Regions from separate parts of the Shewanella sp. DNRA4 genome, predicted to be linked through region 2. Evidence: predicted binding sites of a transcription regulator. Region 2 holds the regulator's gene; the other holds the start of a gene.

Region 1 (8,262 bases), on a different contig from region 2:
GCGCCAGCATTTGCTGAAACGAGGGTAATTGCATCAGCTCGGGGTGATGTTTCTCAATTGAATCGAGGCATAAACGAAATTCCACTGATGCCTGAGCTTCCTTGCCTAAACGGAAGGAGTGGGCCGCTTGGCAAAGCATGTCTTCAAGGGACTGTTTTGGTGAAGGTTTTGGCGAATTATGTGGTTTAGACAACATTAAATCAGCTCCTTATATTGCGAACCGCGGATCTTCGCGCCCGATAAACTGGCTTGGTAAAACTTCACCTGTGGATGTTTAGCAATATAGCGTTCTAAATGTCGTAAATAAGCGCGAAGATTTAGATCAGTTGCAATCCGTTGACCTTTACCATTAATCAACCAATGTTTTGCTTCTCTCACCTTTTGTATCACAGCTTCAACCCATATTTTTTCAGATTTGTCTTTGCTTTCAAATGGATAATCATTCCAAAAAGCATGACTTTTATTATTGCAGTAACAAAAGTCACAGCCTAATAGCGTGATTTCTTTAGCATGTAACTTAACGGCTAAATCAATTGCTGGGTGAATCACACTGCCATTTGTAAACAGTCTCAGCTTGGGGTTCAGTTGGGCCATGCTGTCGTAAATTTTACTCGTGCCATAAGCCACAAATCTTGGCCCTAGCCAATGGGCTAATACTTCGGGGGCTACCCGAGGAAAATACACAAGATTGATTTCTTGGGTTTCTGACAAAGGCAAATGATAGGAGGATATTAAACCGTCAATACAGACCACGATATCAGGCTTAATCTGATGATGAAGTAAGCCACGTAAAGCCGTATCCGCAGCAATCAACAAGGGTTTCGATGGGCTTAAACTCAGTTGCTTAAGATAAGCATAATGTTCTTCTAAAGACGGACCTGAGCCTATAACAATTGCTTTGTATGGATTGTAGCTTTTCGTTAAATGGGCAGCATCAGGATCGTTAGTAATAAAAACCTGATTATCGGCAAAGCGCTTAAGGATCTCAGGATCATCGATTTGATGGTGTCGATTGGTGAAATCACGATTAAGCTCCATCACCAAGAGATCCCTCAGTGTGGCATTGTCATCACTGACTAGATTGAGATCTGGGGTAATGGCAACATTCGGAAATTGCAGCGTGGCACTGGGCATCGCATTTAATAGCACATTCGGATGACTGAGCCATTCCCTCTGATCGGTGTAACAAAGCAGCAATGCGAATACGGCTAAGTTTAAAATGCAAACTTCGATTTTTTGATATTGCGGATTATCCGTTAATAGACTCGGCACATCACCCATACCCACGCCATAAACCGTGACTTGGTGAACATTTGAGGGAAGGCTACTAATAAACAGCTGTGCTTCAGTGATGCGGTCATGGCGACTGCTGAGCTGAATACCATTAACACTGATAGTTTGGTTTTGGCCTTGAACTAAGTGCGCATCAAGATGGTCAATTGATTGGCTTTTTATCGCTGCAGCCACAATTGGCCAGCGTTTAGCGATAATATTCAGATTAGTGGCAAATAGTTCAGTCATTCCGTTTCCTCGGAAGCTTTCGTGTTGATATTACCGACATCACTATCTGGTCTCTCCACAGGGACTCGAACCCCGATCGGCCGCTTAGGAGGCGGCTGCTCTATCCTGTTGAGCTATGAAGAGACGCTGGTGATTATACTGGTTTTATCTTTGATTAAAAGGCTTATGATTTAGTTGCTTAAATCTTAAGCGCGATGTCGTTTATCTGTACATTGTAAACCGCATTTTGGTCAACGAGTACGGCTGTTGCACTTTCTTCACTCACTTGTTCAATTTGCACTGTTGCTCGGCTTTTGGTAGCAATGGCACGCATTTCATTGAGTCTATCCGGTAAATTGCGTTGTAACACCACTTGGAACTTATCGCCAACTCGAATGCCATGTTTTCTGCCTAGGTTGAGAATAATCCGGTCTCCTTGACGACTGACTACTTGCCCAAGTAGTGGCCTACAGTTGAGCGTGTTATCAATATCGCGAGTCGCTTCTTGCAGCAGTTGGCTGATATTTTTGCCGTAGGATGAACGCCAAAATCTATCACTATTGGGGGCAACAATGGCTTGTTCCTCAAATTCCCACCGAGCCGATGTGCTGTAGGTTTTGTTCCATACTTCTTCACCGCTAATGCCGTGATAAAGGCTAAGCTTTAATTGGAACTGCCTTTGTGGCGCTTCATCCCACCATCCCATAAAGGTGGCTTGTACTGGATCGGTTGAAATATCAATAATTTGCGGTAGTAAAATGTATTGGCTATCGGTAATTTCACTCAGCCAACTCGGAAGTCTATAGCCGCGGATATCGACCAGTTCTTGTGCGATATCGAGCCTTTCTTTGGCATGGATATGGCTGTATCCAGTTGATGAGTAGCCATCAATACTATTACCGAGTCTTTCGGAGATGACTTCTTCAAATCCTGATAATTGGCCGTAGCGTAATTGTGCTCGATCTTTTATTTGGGCTTGGGGAATAAGGATCGCGGCTTTTAATTGGCCCGTTGGGCATTGTTGTGTTGGGTCATCATTCAGATCGAGCCTGAGCGACACATAAATTTTATTCCCTTGAATGCGTTCACTCACTAACTGAATACTAATCGCTTGAGCGTTACGATTAATGGCGAAGCTGTCTTGCGTGAGATTGCCGTTGGTGGTTTGTTGTTCACTGGATATTTGGATCCCGGTGCTGAGGGTGGCATAGCTAACCGCTTGATTGATGGCTTCTTCCCGCGCTTGGGCGATGTTGCCATTAGTGATGATTGCTTCACCACTGGCTTCGACCCATTCTGCTTGCGCTTGATTAGCTTGAAGTGCGGCCAGTAGTAGGCTGCTAATGATGAGCAAGTGCTTTCTGAGTATGTTCATTAATAAGCCCTTCAGGTCAATTGTGCCAATCAGTTGAGTCAGTTTAATGGCGGTTTTATTGGCTGTAAAAGCAAGTTCCGTGCCTGATTTATGAAATATACCCAAACTATCTGAAGTTGCTGAATAGGTGTCGAGGGTAAAGTTATTGGCACCGTTGTCGATAATCTGGTGAGTGAATCAAGGATTGTATTTTGACTTGGTCTAATATTTGCAATCTTTTTGACTAAAGATTGCGGCTCGCTTTGAGGCGCATTGATATCGATAATGAGGTTATTCCCATGCTAAAGCGTGCGTTCATTCCCCTGGCTCTTTTGGCGCTGATTGGGTGTGCGACTAAACCCGTTGTGCCGCCAAAACCTAGTCTAGTTGATGGCAATGGTTTGCCGCCGACAGCGGTGATTAATCATTTAGCGCAGCGTATTGTGACCGAGCTAGTCAAGCAAAATGATGCATTGCGTCCTGATCAACCTATCGTTGTAACTACACCAGTATTAGTGGGCGACATGACGAGTACGAATGCGGTTGCGCTGCAATTGCAGCAGGGACTCATGGCATCGTTGCACAGTTTTCAATTTAATGTGGTGGAGTTAAATCTCGCCGATGGACTGCGTGTTACTGGTGAGGGCGATTTTATTTTGACGCGTGACTGGCAAAAATTGTCTACTAATTTGCCTGTTGACCATATTGTGGTATCCACGATGAGCCCGACGACTAATGGCTTAGCGATTAATACTCGAATCGTTACCTTAAGTAACAACCGAGTGGTGTCAGCTTCACAGACCTTTGTTACACAAAAAGAATTAAGCAATTATATGCAGCCCTCTGAGCAAGTGATCTCCCACGATGGGATTTTATATCGTCAGTCGGCTCCCGGTATGAATGAAGTGCGTGTATTAGGAGATGGAAAATGAAACGCTACCTGTTGGTGATTGCGGCGCTTCTACTGACAAGTTGTGCCTCTAGAGACAAGTATGTGCAGTGGGAAGATGTTCCTCCATCTAGCTTCCCTAAGCTAACGGCAATTGGTTATGCCCCGTTAGCGACTCAACCAGCGAAAGAGCAATCTCAAAGAATGTTGATGGCGATGCAAGCATCCAAAATTGTGGCTTACCGTGAGCTAGCTGAACAAGTATATGGTCAAAAGATCACCGCTAACAGCAGTGTCAGTGATTGGATGCTAACCGATGATAATGTTAAAGCTTCAGTCACTGGGGTGATCCGCGGCGCAAGAGTAGTTAAAAGTTATCCCGCAGGTGAGCATTACGTTACTGAGTTAGAACTTGATTTTTCTAAGGTATGGCAAATCTATCAGCAGCAGAGTCGGCCACAGAGAATTAAAGAAGTCACTTACTTTTAAGGTGTCATCTCCTATCAACCAGAAGACAAGCATGAGATGGTTTGGATACGGATAATCGATAAACAAAAACCGCGCTTAATAAGCGCGGTTTTTGTTTGAAATCCGTTTGTACTTATAACGCCTTACGCTTTTAGATCATTGCCTAAGCTTGATATTGTTGAGGTTTTACCTTTATCGTTATACGTCAGCGTGGTGGCATTTCGGCTCGCCTGCAAGGCTTGTGCAAAGCGGTTTAGGCTTGCAAGATTCATCTCGATCAAACTAGCATTTTGCGCGTTGAGATCTTTGCATTCTGCGAGAGCCTCTTTAACCACTGCCATTTTATCGGATAGCTCAACTTGCTCCGTGAGTAAGGCTTTATCGCTGTGACTAGCCAGCAAGTCATCATTTGCTTTAAGGGCTTGTAGACATGTTGATTTTTGCTCAGCAAGCGACAAAAGCAAATCGGCGTTTTGGTCAACCAAAGCGCCTTTTTCCTTAAGAATAATTTGTTTAAGAACAGCCAAATGGGCGTGTTGTTGATCTACCAGTTTAGCTATTTCTGTCATAGTTACTCTTTATTAAGCTCATTTAATTCTGCTTCGAAGCTGGCAATATTCGCAGCCAACTTTTCGGGATCAATTTTATAACGACCTTCGGCAATGGCTTGTTTTATTTCGGCCACCTTCTTTTGGTCGACTTCAGGTAGACTGGCCATTTTGGTTTGAGCTCCTTGTAACTGTTGAGCTTGAGCCGTAATGACAACAGAGTCACCTTTTAGTTGAGTTGATTTAGCCGCTACCTGAGAGGTTTTCTCGCTTTCGCTGCTTTGTTTAGTGCTGTTTGAACGGACTTGTGCGGCCGCTCCGGCGTTAAATTTGCTAATATCAATTGCCATTTTAGGCTCCAGCGTCATGTATACGGATTTCTTAACTGGGGTATCGGCAGCTTATCGAAAAGCTTTAGCTTATTTTACATTCTAACTTCTACTTCGCCAATCGCCGTAATTATGGCATCTAGCTCTTTGTTAGAACTGCTATTTTTGATTCGAATTTGGTCGCCGATATTACCATCTTGCAGCGCCTCTCCCACAGTTTTTAGTACGAAGTTATTTGAACGCACATAAATCGACACTGTGTCATTTTTACAGACAAAGCAAAGGTTGTTCGCAAAAATAGGATAATTTTTCGCGACTCGGCGTTTAACTCTAACGCCTGTAAGCTGATTAGTATCGCTAAATTGCATACCACGCAAACTATTTTGGTCAACATAGCGGATCTCGACCTGTGAAGGACTGATTAATTCACCTGGCGCTAAGGTTTCGGTTGCGACTACAACAGGAAAAAGAATGTCTACTCGAACAGACATAAAAATCTGCCAAGGGTAGGCGAGATCGGGGGTATCACAACTGACTTTTATGGTGTTATTACGGCTAATTTCGCGTTCTGAAGCTAATTCGACCCTTATTGGTGATGTACACTGTGCTGGCAGCATTCGGTTATCGACCGTTTGTGGATTAATGTCGACTTTCGCATTTGCAGGTACAGCAATCTTTTCATTAATAAGGGCTTTAGCTAATTCGGATATCGCCGATACGCTAGGTATCACGGGTTCAGCCTTAGCTGCCGTGGATAGAAAAAATGCGAAAATACTCAAAAAATAGACTAAATTTACTTTCATAATGAAGAGACTAGCTTGTAACGCCAGAATACACCTATACTTTTATCAAGCGTGAAACTGTTCAATGCTTCTTTCTTAGATTTTTGGTGTCAGAAGTTTGACTTAGTTTCAACTATGTTTATCGATAACAAGACGTAAGCAATTAATATGCCTATACTCAAACGAGTTTTAGGGCCGTACATAAACAGAACAACAAGGCAGAGTTATGTCGAGTATTCTTGATTCAGTCAACAAACGAACCCAACTCGTAGGTCAAAACCGGCTAGAACTATTGCTATTTAAGTTAAATGGTCGTCAACGGTTTGGGATAAACGTATTTAAAGTGAAAGAGGTTCTGCAATGCCCGCCATTAACGACATTGCCTAAACTCAATCCTTACGTCAAAGGAGTTGCCCATATTCGCGGCACAACTATTTCTGTTATCGATCTGAGTGCGGCAACGGGAGGGCGTCCGTTAGCGAGCACTGAAAATTGCTTTATCATCATTTCGGAATATAACCGAAGTGTGCAGGGGTTCTTGGTTAGTTCTGTTGAACGTATTATCAACATGAACTGGGAAGCTATTATGCCGCCACCGCAAGGTGCTGGGCGTTATTCCTATTTAACCGCGGTTACCGAGATTGAAGGTGAGTTGGTTGAAATCTTGGATGTTGAAAAGATTTTAGATGAAATCTCACCTGTCAAAACGGCCATTAGTGAAGAGGTTAATGAGCAACTTACTCTCGATAGAAGTCAGCATTACCATATTATGGTGATTGATGATTCGGCGGTGGCACGCAAGCAAATTATTCGGTCGTTAGAGTCGTTAAATTTACAAATTGACACGGCAAAGGATGGTCGTGAGGCACTTGATAAGCTCAAGGCCATTGCAAGTGAAATGAATAACGTTGCTGATGAAATTCCACTCATTATCTCCGATATTGAGATGCCCGAAATGGATGGTTATACCTTAACGGCTGAGATCCGTGATGATCCTAAGCTTAAAAATATCAAGGTGGTACTGCACACCTCATTAAGCGGTGTCTTTAACCAAGCCATGGTACAAAAGGTTGGTGCCAATGACTTTATCGCAAAATTTAACCCTGACGAATTAGCTGCGGCAGTGAACAAGCATTTAAGTTTGTAGTGAGAGTGTGGGTTAGTGCCTAGTTGAGCTTTACGCTATAATCTAGCCCTTATTACATGATTGTTGTGCACTTATTTTGGTGCTTGCTATAGGATCTAGGACGTGAATGTGCCTGATAAATCACTCGCTGAAGCAGAATATAATCAATTTAGGTTGTTCTTAGAACAACATAGCGGCATCGTGCTAGGTGAAAATAAACAATACCTCGTACGTAGTCGTCTCGCGCCATTGATGGGCAAATATAACCTTCCTTCGTTATCCGATGTGGTAAAGCATTCGATGAAACCAACGGAACGAGCTTTACGAGCTGAAGTTATTGATGCCATGACCACTAATGAAACCTTATGGTTTCGTGATCGTTATCCATTTGAATTGCTTAATAATGTGCTATTACCAGAATACAGTAAGTTAGGTAGACCTTTAAAGATATGGTCTGCAGCTTGCTCGTCGGGTCAAGAGCCATATTCTTTAGCTATGACCATATTAGAGTACCAGCAAAAAAAACCTGGGGCGCTGCCTGGTGGTGCCTCGATTCAAGCAACGGATCTTTCGCCTTCTATGTTGGAGCGTTGTAAAAATGCTGAGTATGATAGTTTAGCGTTAGCACGTGGATTGTCTGAAGAACGTAAGCGGCAGTTTTTTGATGCTTTGCCTTCTGGCAACATGCGCATAAAGGATAACGTTAAACGTCTCGTCAATTTCCGAGCTCATAACTTGCTCGAGAGTTACACTTTGTTGGGTAAGTTTGACATTATTTTTTGCCGAAATGTGTTGATCTATTTTGCCCCTGAGGCAAAAGCAAAAATTTTGCGGCAATTTGCTGCCGCGTTAAATCCCAAAGGTATCCTCTTTTTAGGCGCATCCGAATCCATTGCTGGCCTTACTGATGAATTTGATATGGTTCGTTGTAACCCTGGCATTTATTACCAAAAGAAAACTTAAGGATTTGATTTTAATTGATAATTACCGGCATAGTTCGGTAATTTTTTTATCTGCTGCATCCCTCACAAACTTTATTACCTCCCATAAAAGTATTGGCACATGAATTGCTTTGTTCCCGTGAGTGACACGATGGAGGCAATTTTATGGCGATTAATTTTGATAAGGCACTGGGTGTTCACCAATTCACGTTGGGGATCCGTGCTGAGCGGGCTGAAGTGATTTCAAGCAATATCGCAAATGCTGATACGCCACATTATAAAGCCCGTGACGTCGATTTTTCTGCCGCCTTAAATGTTGCTAAAA
Region 2 (8,262 bases):
CCAATCGAAGAGCCGCAAATTGTACGTAATTGCGCTTTAACCTACAACAGAATCGACACTATCGTCCTGCGATACTTTCAATTTGCCTCATTTCCAGCGAGAATGCGCCCTAAGTTTTCGCTCTGTGAAGCTAAAGTGTTACTTAATGTTTTCAGCTGTGTTGATAAATTAGCAAAATGGTTTTGTAAACGCTCACGACATAAGCTAATTGACACAAAGATTATGTGAGTACAACTTAACTTAAAAACGCTATTGAGTTCTGCAATTAAGCATCAAACTGGCCATCATAGTTACCTTACTCACTGCGGGTGGCAAAAGGGAAATACCAAAGACGATGATTTTGCTCAAGGCATTCAATGGCTAAACGATATATTCTGCCCTAATGCCTAGGCGCAGAGCTTAAACAATAGCATGCGACTCAAAGTAACAAGCCGTTAATTTTATCATCTTTATCGCGTACCAAATTGTGCTATTCCAATCCCAGACGGGGCGACAAAGACAATGCAAGAAGAGAGATAGACATGGTAGACCAATCACAATTGCGCCAGTGGGGCTGTAAAGTCATCGATATTGAAAAATCGGCCCTCGACAATCTTTATCAATATGTCGATTCCGTTGAATTCGCCCAAGCCTGCGAGTTAATCCTCAACTGCACCGGCAAAGTCATCGTGATGGGGATGGGGAAATCTGGCCATATTGGTAATAAAATCTCTGCTACCCTCGCCAGCACTGGCACCCCAGCCTTCTTTGTGCATCCTGGCGAAGCCAGCCATGGCGACTTAGGCGTACTCTCTGATAATGATATTATCCTCGCCATTTCGAACTCGGGTGAATCGAGCGAAATCCTTGCGCTGATGCCCGTTATCCAACGTAAAGCCATTCCCGTTATCGCCATGACGGGCAAACCTGAGTCCACGATGGCACGTTTGGCCAAAATTCATTTATGTATTGAAGTGCCTGAAGAAGCTTGTCCGCTCGGGCTTGCGCCAACCTCGAGCACCACCGCAACCTTAGTAATGGGTGATGCGATGGCCATTGCGCTGCTGCAAGCCAAAGGCTTTACTCGGGAAGACTTTGCCATGTCTCACCCAGGCGGTGCCCTAGGGCGTAAGCTACTGTTAAAAGTCAGTAATGTCATGCATAGCGGCGATGACTTACCACTGGTTAAACACGATATCTGTATTACCGATGCCCTGTATGAAATATCCAAGAAGGGCCTAGGCATGACGGCGGTGATCGATGAACAAAACAAACTCGTGGGTATTTTTACCGACGGCGACCTACGCCGCGTTATCGATGCCCAAGTCAACCTACGCACCACGCCTATCGCCGATGTGATGACGCGAAACTGTGTCACAATTACTGAAAACGTCTTGGCAGCACAGGCGCTGCAAGTGATGGACTCAAAAAATATCAACGGCCTGATAGTGATAGATAAAGACAATCATCCTGTCGGCGCGCTCAATATGCTCGATATGGTCAAAGCGGGAGTCATTTAATGCCACAGCAAGGATTTTACGGCCCGATCAGCGATGATGTGTGGCAAAGAGCGCAAAAAATTAAACTGCTGATCTGCGATGTGGATGGGGTATTTTCTGACGGCCGCATTTATTTAAGCAACTCGGGTGAAGAGCTCAAAGCCTTCCATACCCGCGATGGTTATGGCGTGCGTTCATTATTGACCAGTGGCTTTAATCTGGCCGTGATAACAGGCCGCCAGTCTAAAATTGTTGAAAACCGCATGACGGCCCTCGGTGTAACCCATATTTATCAAGGTGTGGATAATAAATTTGTCCCCTATGAAGAACTGCTGTCGCTCTACAATGTCACACCAGAAGAAGTTGCCTATATCGGTGATGATATTGTCGACCTGCCAGTGATGAATGTCGTCGGTCTTGCCGTCTGTGTCGCCGATGGACATCCCTATGTGCGCCAACACGCCCATTTTGTGACCCAGTTAAATGGTGGTCATGGTGCGCTCAGAGAGCTGACAGATCTATTACTTCTGAGTCAAAACAAATTTACCTCAGCCCATGGGATGAGCATATGAGTCGTGTGACCCTCGCCATTATTGCTTTTTTTGGTACTGCACTAGTGCTGTATTGGCAGGTCCAACAAAAACGCGGTGGCGATACCGATAGCAGCCTGAATGATACAGACAGACCCGACTACATTATCGAAGATCTGCGCAGCATCGAGTTTAACGAGCAAGGACAAGTCAATAGTCGCGTCACGGCAAAGCACATGGAACACTATGAGCTTAAAAACCAAACCGACTTTATTCAGCCTGTCTATCTTGTGTATCCCGACCAAGGTAAAGCAAAATGGCAGATCAGAGCCGATCAAGGTCGACTCAACAAAGATACTGGCAAGGTTGCATTAGAAAATAATGTTATTATCGATGCCATCAGCCCTGGTGAACCGATACAAACCTTGTCCACCAGTTTTTTAGAACTCGATCTCAACACAATGATAATGACCTCTGACCGCATCATTTACGTCACAGGGAAAGATTTTAATATTCAAGGGCAAGGCCTTTATGCCGACCTTAACGCGCAGGAAGTGCAATTGACCAGTCAGGTAGTAGGAACCTATGAAGCAAAATAACATATTACTTGCCAGCCTAATGCTAATGATAAGCATGAATGCCTTCGCCAAGATCGGTGACTTACAGCAAGAAGTGAAAATTAAAGCCGTCAGTCAAACCGCAGACATTAAAAACAATCAGATCATTTTCTTCGGTCCCGTTGAAGTTGTTCAAGGCTCAATTAAAATCCATGCGGATCAACTCCGTGCATTTTCTGTCGAAGGCGAAAATAGTAAAGTCTTACTGGCTACTGGAAATCCGGCAACCTACAGCCAAATCCTTGATGATGGCCGCCCTGCATCTGCTAGCGCCAAAGAGATTCGCTATGAAATGGCCACTCGGACGTTGACCCTAACTGGTACAGCGACCCTAGACCAAGCGGGTAGTCAAGTTACAGGCAATTTAATTCGTTACGATATTATTCAGCAAAAACTGATCGCCGAAAGTAGCGGCAATGGTGATGATCGCGTAATTACCATTATTCAACCTGATAACTATCAGGAAGAACTCAAAAATACACCAACAGATAAACCTGTGAAAAAACAGGATTCTAAATGACCCAAATCACCTTAAAAGCACAGAATCTCGCCAAGAGTTATAAGAGTCGTCAGGTTGTCAAAGATGTCAGCCTGACGGTCAAAACGGGTCAAGTCGTCGGCCTACTCGGCCCTAACGGCGCGGGCAAAACCACCACCTTTTACATGGTCGTGGGCTTAGTTAAAAGCGATAAAGGCCATATCTTTATCGACGATGATGATTTAACCGCCGATCCTATGCATCTGCGTGCCCGCAAAGGTATTGGTTACCTACCACAGGAAGCGAGTATCTTTCGTAAATTAACCGTACACGACAACATCATGGCGGTACTGCAAACCCGTAAAGAGCTCAATAGTGACCAGCGCGAAGAAGCACTAGAGCAACTGCTAGAAGAGTTCCATATCACCCATATTCGTGACAGCCAAGGCATGTCCTTATCGGGCGGTGAACGTCGCCGCGTCGAAATTGCCCGCGCCTTAGCGGCCAACCCCAAGTTTATTCTGCTTGATGAGCCCTTTGCGGGCGTTGATCCGATCTCCGTTATCGATATCAAAAAAATTATCGAGCAGCTTAAGAGCCGAGGCCTTGGTGTACTGATCACTGACCACAATGTGCGCGAGACCTTAGACGTCTGTGAACATGCTTACATTGTGAGTCACGGTAATCTTATTGCCGAGGGCACACCCGCAGAGATCTTAGACAATCAGCAAGTTAGGGCGGTGTACTTAGGTGAACAATTCAGGCTATAGTTACTAAAACAAAGCTAATAAGCCTTGAATTTGAGAGCGCTAGGCTCCATCCATATGATATCAAGCGACCTAAACTCACAATAATAACCTAGGGATCAGCGGTAACATGAAAGCGTCACTCCAGCTCAAACTGGGTCAACAGTTAACCATGACGCCACAACTTCAGCAGGCCATTCGCCTGCTGCAACTGTCGTCATTGGAACTGCAACAAGAAATCCAGCAAGCCTTAGACTCTAATCCTCTTCTCGAGCTGGAAGAGGAGCAATTTGACGCGCCTAGCGAACGTAAGCAAGATATCGCCGATACCGACTTTAGCGAAACGACTGCCCAGCCACAGGAACAAGATAATTCAACCGTGGACATTGCCGAGTCGCTGACCAAAGAATCTCTGCCCGAAGAGTTACCCATGGATACCACTTGGGATGAAGTCTTTACCGCATCGCCAAACTCAGGTTCTGGCGCTAGCCGTGAAGATGACATGCCCTTCCAAGGGGAAACTAGCGAGGGGTTGTACGAACATTTAGAATGGCAAAAAAACCTCACGCCCTTCTCTGAAACCGATTTAGCCATTGCCACCGCGATTATTGATGCCATCGACGATCAAGGTTATCTCACTCAAAGCACTGAAGATATCCTCGAAGCCATGGGCAATCCCGAGATTGAACTCGACGAAGTTGAAGCCGTGCTCAAGCGTATTCAACACTTCGACCCCGTTGGTGTGGCGGCAAGGGATTTAAGCGAATGTCTGCTTATTCAACTCTCCCACTTCTCGCCGGATACTCCACACCTCGAAAACGCCCGCATGTTGATCAAAGATCATTTAGATCTGATCGCCGCTCGCGACTTTAGGCTGTTAATGCGTAAGACCAAACTGAAAGAGGACGAGTTAAGGGACAGTATTGCGCTGATCCAAACCTTAAATCCTCGCCCCGGTTTACTCATCACCCCTGTCGATGAAGAATATGTGATCCCCGATGTATCGGTGTCGAAGAAAAACGGCCGTTGGGTGGTCGAATTAAACCCTGACTGCATGCCAAAAATCAACGTAAATCAGCAATATGCAGCCATGGCGCGCAGTACCAAAAGCCAAGCCGATAGCCAATTTATCCGCGGGCATCTGCAAGAAGCCAAGTGGTTTATTAAAAGCCTTGAAAGCCGTAACGAAACACTGCTCAAGGTGGCAAACTGTATAGTGCAATATCAACAGGGTTTCTTCGAATACGGTGAAGAAGCCATGAAACCTATGGTCCTAAACGATATCGCCGAGGCGGTAGAGATGCATGAGTCCACCATTTCACGGGTGACCACACAAAAATACATGCATACCCCAAAAGGACTTTTTGAACTAAAATATTTCTTCTCAAGCCACGTCGGGACGGATGATGGCGGTGAGTGCTCATCCACAGCAATCAGAGCTTTCATTAAGAAACTGGTTGCAGCGGAAAACCAGAAAAAACCATTAAGCGACAGCAAGATGGCTCAACTTCTGGCAGAACAGGGAATTAACGTTGCGCGCAGAACCATTGCGAAGTACCGAGAAGCGATGCTTATTCCCCCTTCCAATCAGCGTAAAAGTTTATAGCCTATTGTGAGTATCGGAGGACGTTTCTATGCAAATAAACCTAAGTGGACACCATATCGAGATTACTGAATCGTTACGGGCATATGTTGAGGAAAAGTTTTCAAAACTTGAACGTCATTTCGAACAGATCAATAATGTGCACGTTGTGCTCAATGTTGAGAAAATGCAACAAATTGCCGAAGCGAGAATCAACCTCACCGGTGGTGAAGTCTTCGCGACTTCAGAGCATGCAGATATGTATGCTGCCATAGACGTCCTGATTGATAAACTTGATCGTCAGGTTATTAAACACAAAGAGAAGTTAACAAAACACTAGCAATGGAACTTCGTACCATACTGCGGCCGGAGTGCACAACCTGCGCCACTCCGGGCAGTAAGAAAAAGGTACTGGAACTCATCAGCGACTTAGCCGCTGCCCAGTACCCCACCCTCTCATCTCAAGAGATCTTCGAAAGCCTCGTGGCGCGCGAAAAGATGGGTAGCACAGGTATAGGTAACGGTATCGCCATTCCACATGGTCGATTAACCGATATAACACAACCCATAGCGATATTGATAAAATGTGAGGAGCCGATAGCCTTTGATGCTATCGATAAACAACCCGTCGATATTTTATTTGCACTACTCGTGCCTGCCGACCAATGTCAGCAGCACCTAAGTACCTTGTCATGCATGGCTGAAAAGCTCAGTGACAAGCAAATATTAAAACAATTGCGCAAGACGCATGATGAAACGGAACTCTATCAGGTAATCATTGGATGAAACTGGTCATAGTGTCAGGGCGTTCAGGCTCAGGCAAATCGGTCGCACTTAGAGTGCTTGAAGATCTCGGCTACTATTGTGTCGATAATTTGCCTTTGCCGTTGATTGGCAGTTTGCTTGAACAGCTCAAAGGCAGTAACGATCTCGTTGCTATCAGTGTTGACGTGCGTAATTTACCAGAGCAAGACAAAGTGCTGGTTAAACAGCTTGCCAGCCTGCCTACGGGCACTGAACTCACCAGCTTCTTCTTAAACTCCAGCGATAAAGTGTTGCTCAAACGCTACAGTGAAACGCGGCGCTTACATCCCTTATCGAAGAGCCGAGTGTCACTGCAAGAAGCCATCAAGCTTGAAGGCAAATTGCTCGAGCCGCTGTCACAGCAGATGGATCACTATATAGATACCTCGAATCTGAATATCTATGAACTCAGCGACCAAGTGCGGCAAATACTCCTTGGCAGTGTCGATAAGGAACTGGTGATCAACTTCGAGTCCTTCGGTTTTAAGCATGGTATGCCGACCGAAGCTGACTTTATGTTTGATGTGCGCTTTTTGCCAAATCCCCATTGGGAACCGGAGCTTAGACCTCTCACCGGTTTAGATGAACCCGTAGCGGAGTTTTTAAATCGCCAGCCACTGGTGAATAAGTTCATCTGGCAAATCGAGAATTTGCTCGAAACCTGGTTGCCCCATTTAGAGCGCAATAATCGTAGCTATCTCACGATTGCGATTGGTTGCACAGGTGGCCAACACCGCTCAGTCTATGTAGCCGAGCAACTAGCTAAACGTTTTAGTAATGGCAAACATAAAGTCAATGCGCGCCATCGAGAGTTGAGCCATGCCAAAACTTGAGCGCCAAGTCACCATCTGCAATAAACTCGGCTTACATGCCCGCGCCGCCACAAAGCTCGTAGTGCTTGCTTCTGAGTTTGATGCCAGCATTACGCTGATCCAAGGTGAAAAACAGGCCTCTGCCGCCAGTGTATTGGGTTTACTCATGCTCGAGACGGGCATGGGTAAAACCATCACCCTCATCGCCGAAGGCCCGGATGCCGAGCCTGCACTTAATGCCATTTGTGCCCTTATCGACGCTAAGTTTGACGAAGCCTGCTGATGGTATCATCTCGATGATCCCTGCCGGTATTCAGTATCCTGTTTGGTATTGATTTCAGCACCTTATACCAGTAAAACACATTTGTGACTCGACGCCCTCCCGTGCGCTAAATTACAATGTACTGCTGCGCTTTGGCTTAAGTCCTCAATAGCTAAACGCCAACCCATCCACCGCCGCCATGGAGGAAACATGCCTGTAGAAGCCTCAGACAGTTTACAAGCCGAACACCGTCTCGACCAACTGAGTCAAGCCCTCAACAGTGGTATGTTTGTGCATGTCAGGCAAATGCTACAAAATATGGCGCCGTCAGATATCGCATTGATTTTAGAATCGTCACCTCCCAAGGCTCGGCAAGTGTTATGGCAACTCGTCGATCAAGATCAGCTCGGGGATATTCTCGATGAACTCAGCGAAGAGTTAAAAGACCCGCTGATCAGCACTATGAGTCCAGAGCGAGTCGCCAAGGCTACCGCCAGCATGGATACGGACGATCTGGCTTATATTCTGCGAAGCCTGCCAGATACTGTGTATAAACAAGTATTACAGTCGATGAGTCTGCAAAACCGCCAGCGAGTCGAGCAAGCGCTCTCTTATCCCGATGAGACCGCAGGCAGCTTAATGAACACCGACACAGTAACCTTAAGACCCGATGTCAATATCGATGTGGTACTGCGTTATTTGCGCCAACGGGGCAACCTGCCCGACACTACCGATACTTTATACGTGGTGGATAAACACGATCGCGTGCTTGGTGGGGTCAAACTTGCGGATCTGCTCACCTGCGATCCCAATACTCATATCAGCAGCATTATCGATACCGATATCGAGAGCATTCCCGTGGGCATGTCCGACAGTGAAGTGGCGCAACTGTTCGAGCGCCATGACTGGGTGTCAGCGCCCGTGGTCGATAGTGAGGGCAAGTTGCTCGGCCG

What was found. Region 2 encodes sigma-54, which starts transcription at its own class of promoters, with help from an activator protein. Its sites were predicted from a motif close to GTTGGCACGNNNNTNGNNT; they were not measured.
Region 1: a site for sigma-54 is predicted at 2,944-2,962, ahead of HG547_RS10475 (flagellar assembly protein FlgT). Genes of this name have one in related genera too.

Annotation. Positions count from the first base shown of each region.
Region 1 is NZ_JABAIP010000008.1:119,134-127,395, reverse strand. Features, by position in the region: gene HG547_RS10490 (hypothetical protein) at 1-196, opposite strand, end outside; gene HG547_RS10485 (6-hydroxymethylpterin diphosphokinase MptE-like protein) at 196-1,521, opposite strand; tRNA gene HG547_RS10480 (tRNA-Arg) at 1,569-1,644, opposite strand; gene HG547_RS10475 (flagellar assembly protein FlgT) at 1,700-2,875, opposite strand; gene HG547_RS10470 (FlgO family outer membrane protein) at 3,154-3,786, shown strand; gene HG547_RS10465 (LPP20 family lipoprotein) at 3,783-4,232, shown strand; gene HG547_RS10460 (flagellar protein FlgN) at 4,355-4,780, opposite strand; gene flgM (flagellar biosynthesis anti-sigma factor FlgM) at 4,783-5,109, opposite strand; gene flgA (flagellar basal body P-ring formation chaperone FlgA) at 5,184-5,891, opposite strand; gene HG547_RS10445 (chemotaxis protein CheV) at 6,097-7,017, shown strand; gene HG547_RS10440 (protein-glutamate O-methyltransferase CheR) at 7,120-7,959, shown strand; gene flgB (flagellar basal body rod protein FlgB) at 8,103-8,262, shown strand, end outside.
Region 2 is NZ_JABAIP010000003.1:78,521-86,782, reverse strand. Features, by position in the region: gene HG547_RS04030 (KpsF/GutQ family sugar-phosphate isomerase) at 522-1,499, shown strand; gene kdsC (3-deoxy-manno-octulosonate-8-phosphatase KdsC) at 1,499-2,050, shown strand; gene lptC (LPS export ABC transporter periplasmic protein LptC) at 2,047-2,607, shown strand; gene lptA (lipopolysaccharide transport periplasmic protein LptA) at 2,594-3,145, shown strand; gene lptB (LPS export ABC transporter ATP-binding protein) at 3,142-3,873, shown strand; gene HG547_RS04005 (RNA polymerase factor sigma-54) at 3,980-5,455, shown strand; gene hpf (ribosome hibernation promoting factor) at 5,484-5,771, shown strand; gene ptsN (PTS IIA-like nitrogen regulatory protein PtsN) at 5,774-6,217, shown strand; gene rapZ (RNase adapter RapZ) at 6,214-7,068, shown strand; gene HG547_RS03985 (HPr family phosphocarrier protein) at 7,055-7,330, shown strand; gene mgtE (magnesium transporter) at 7,520-8,262, shown strand, end outside.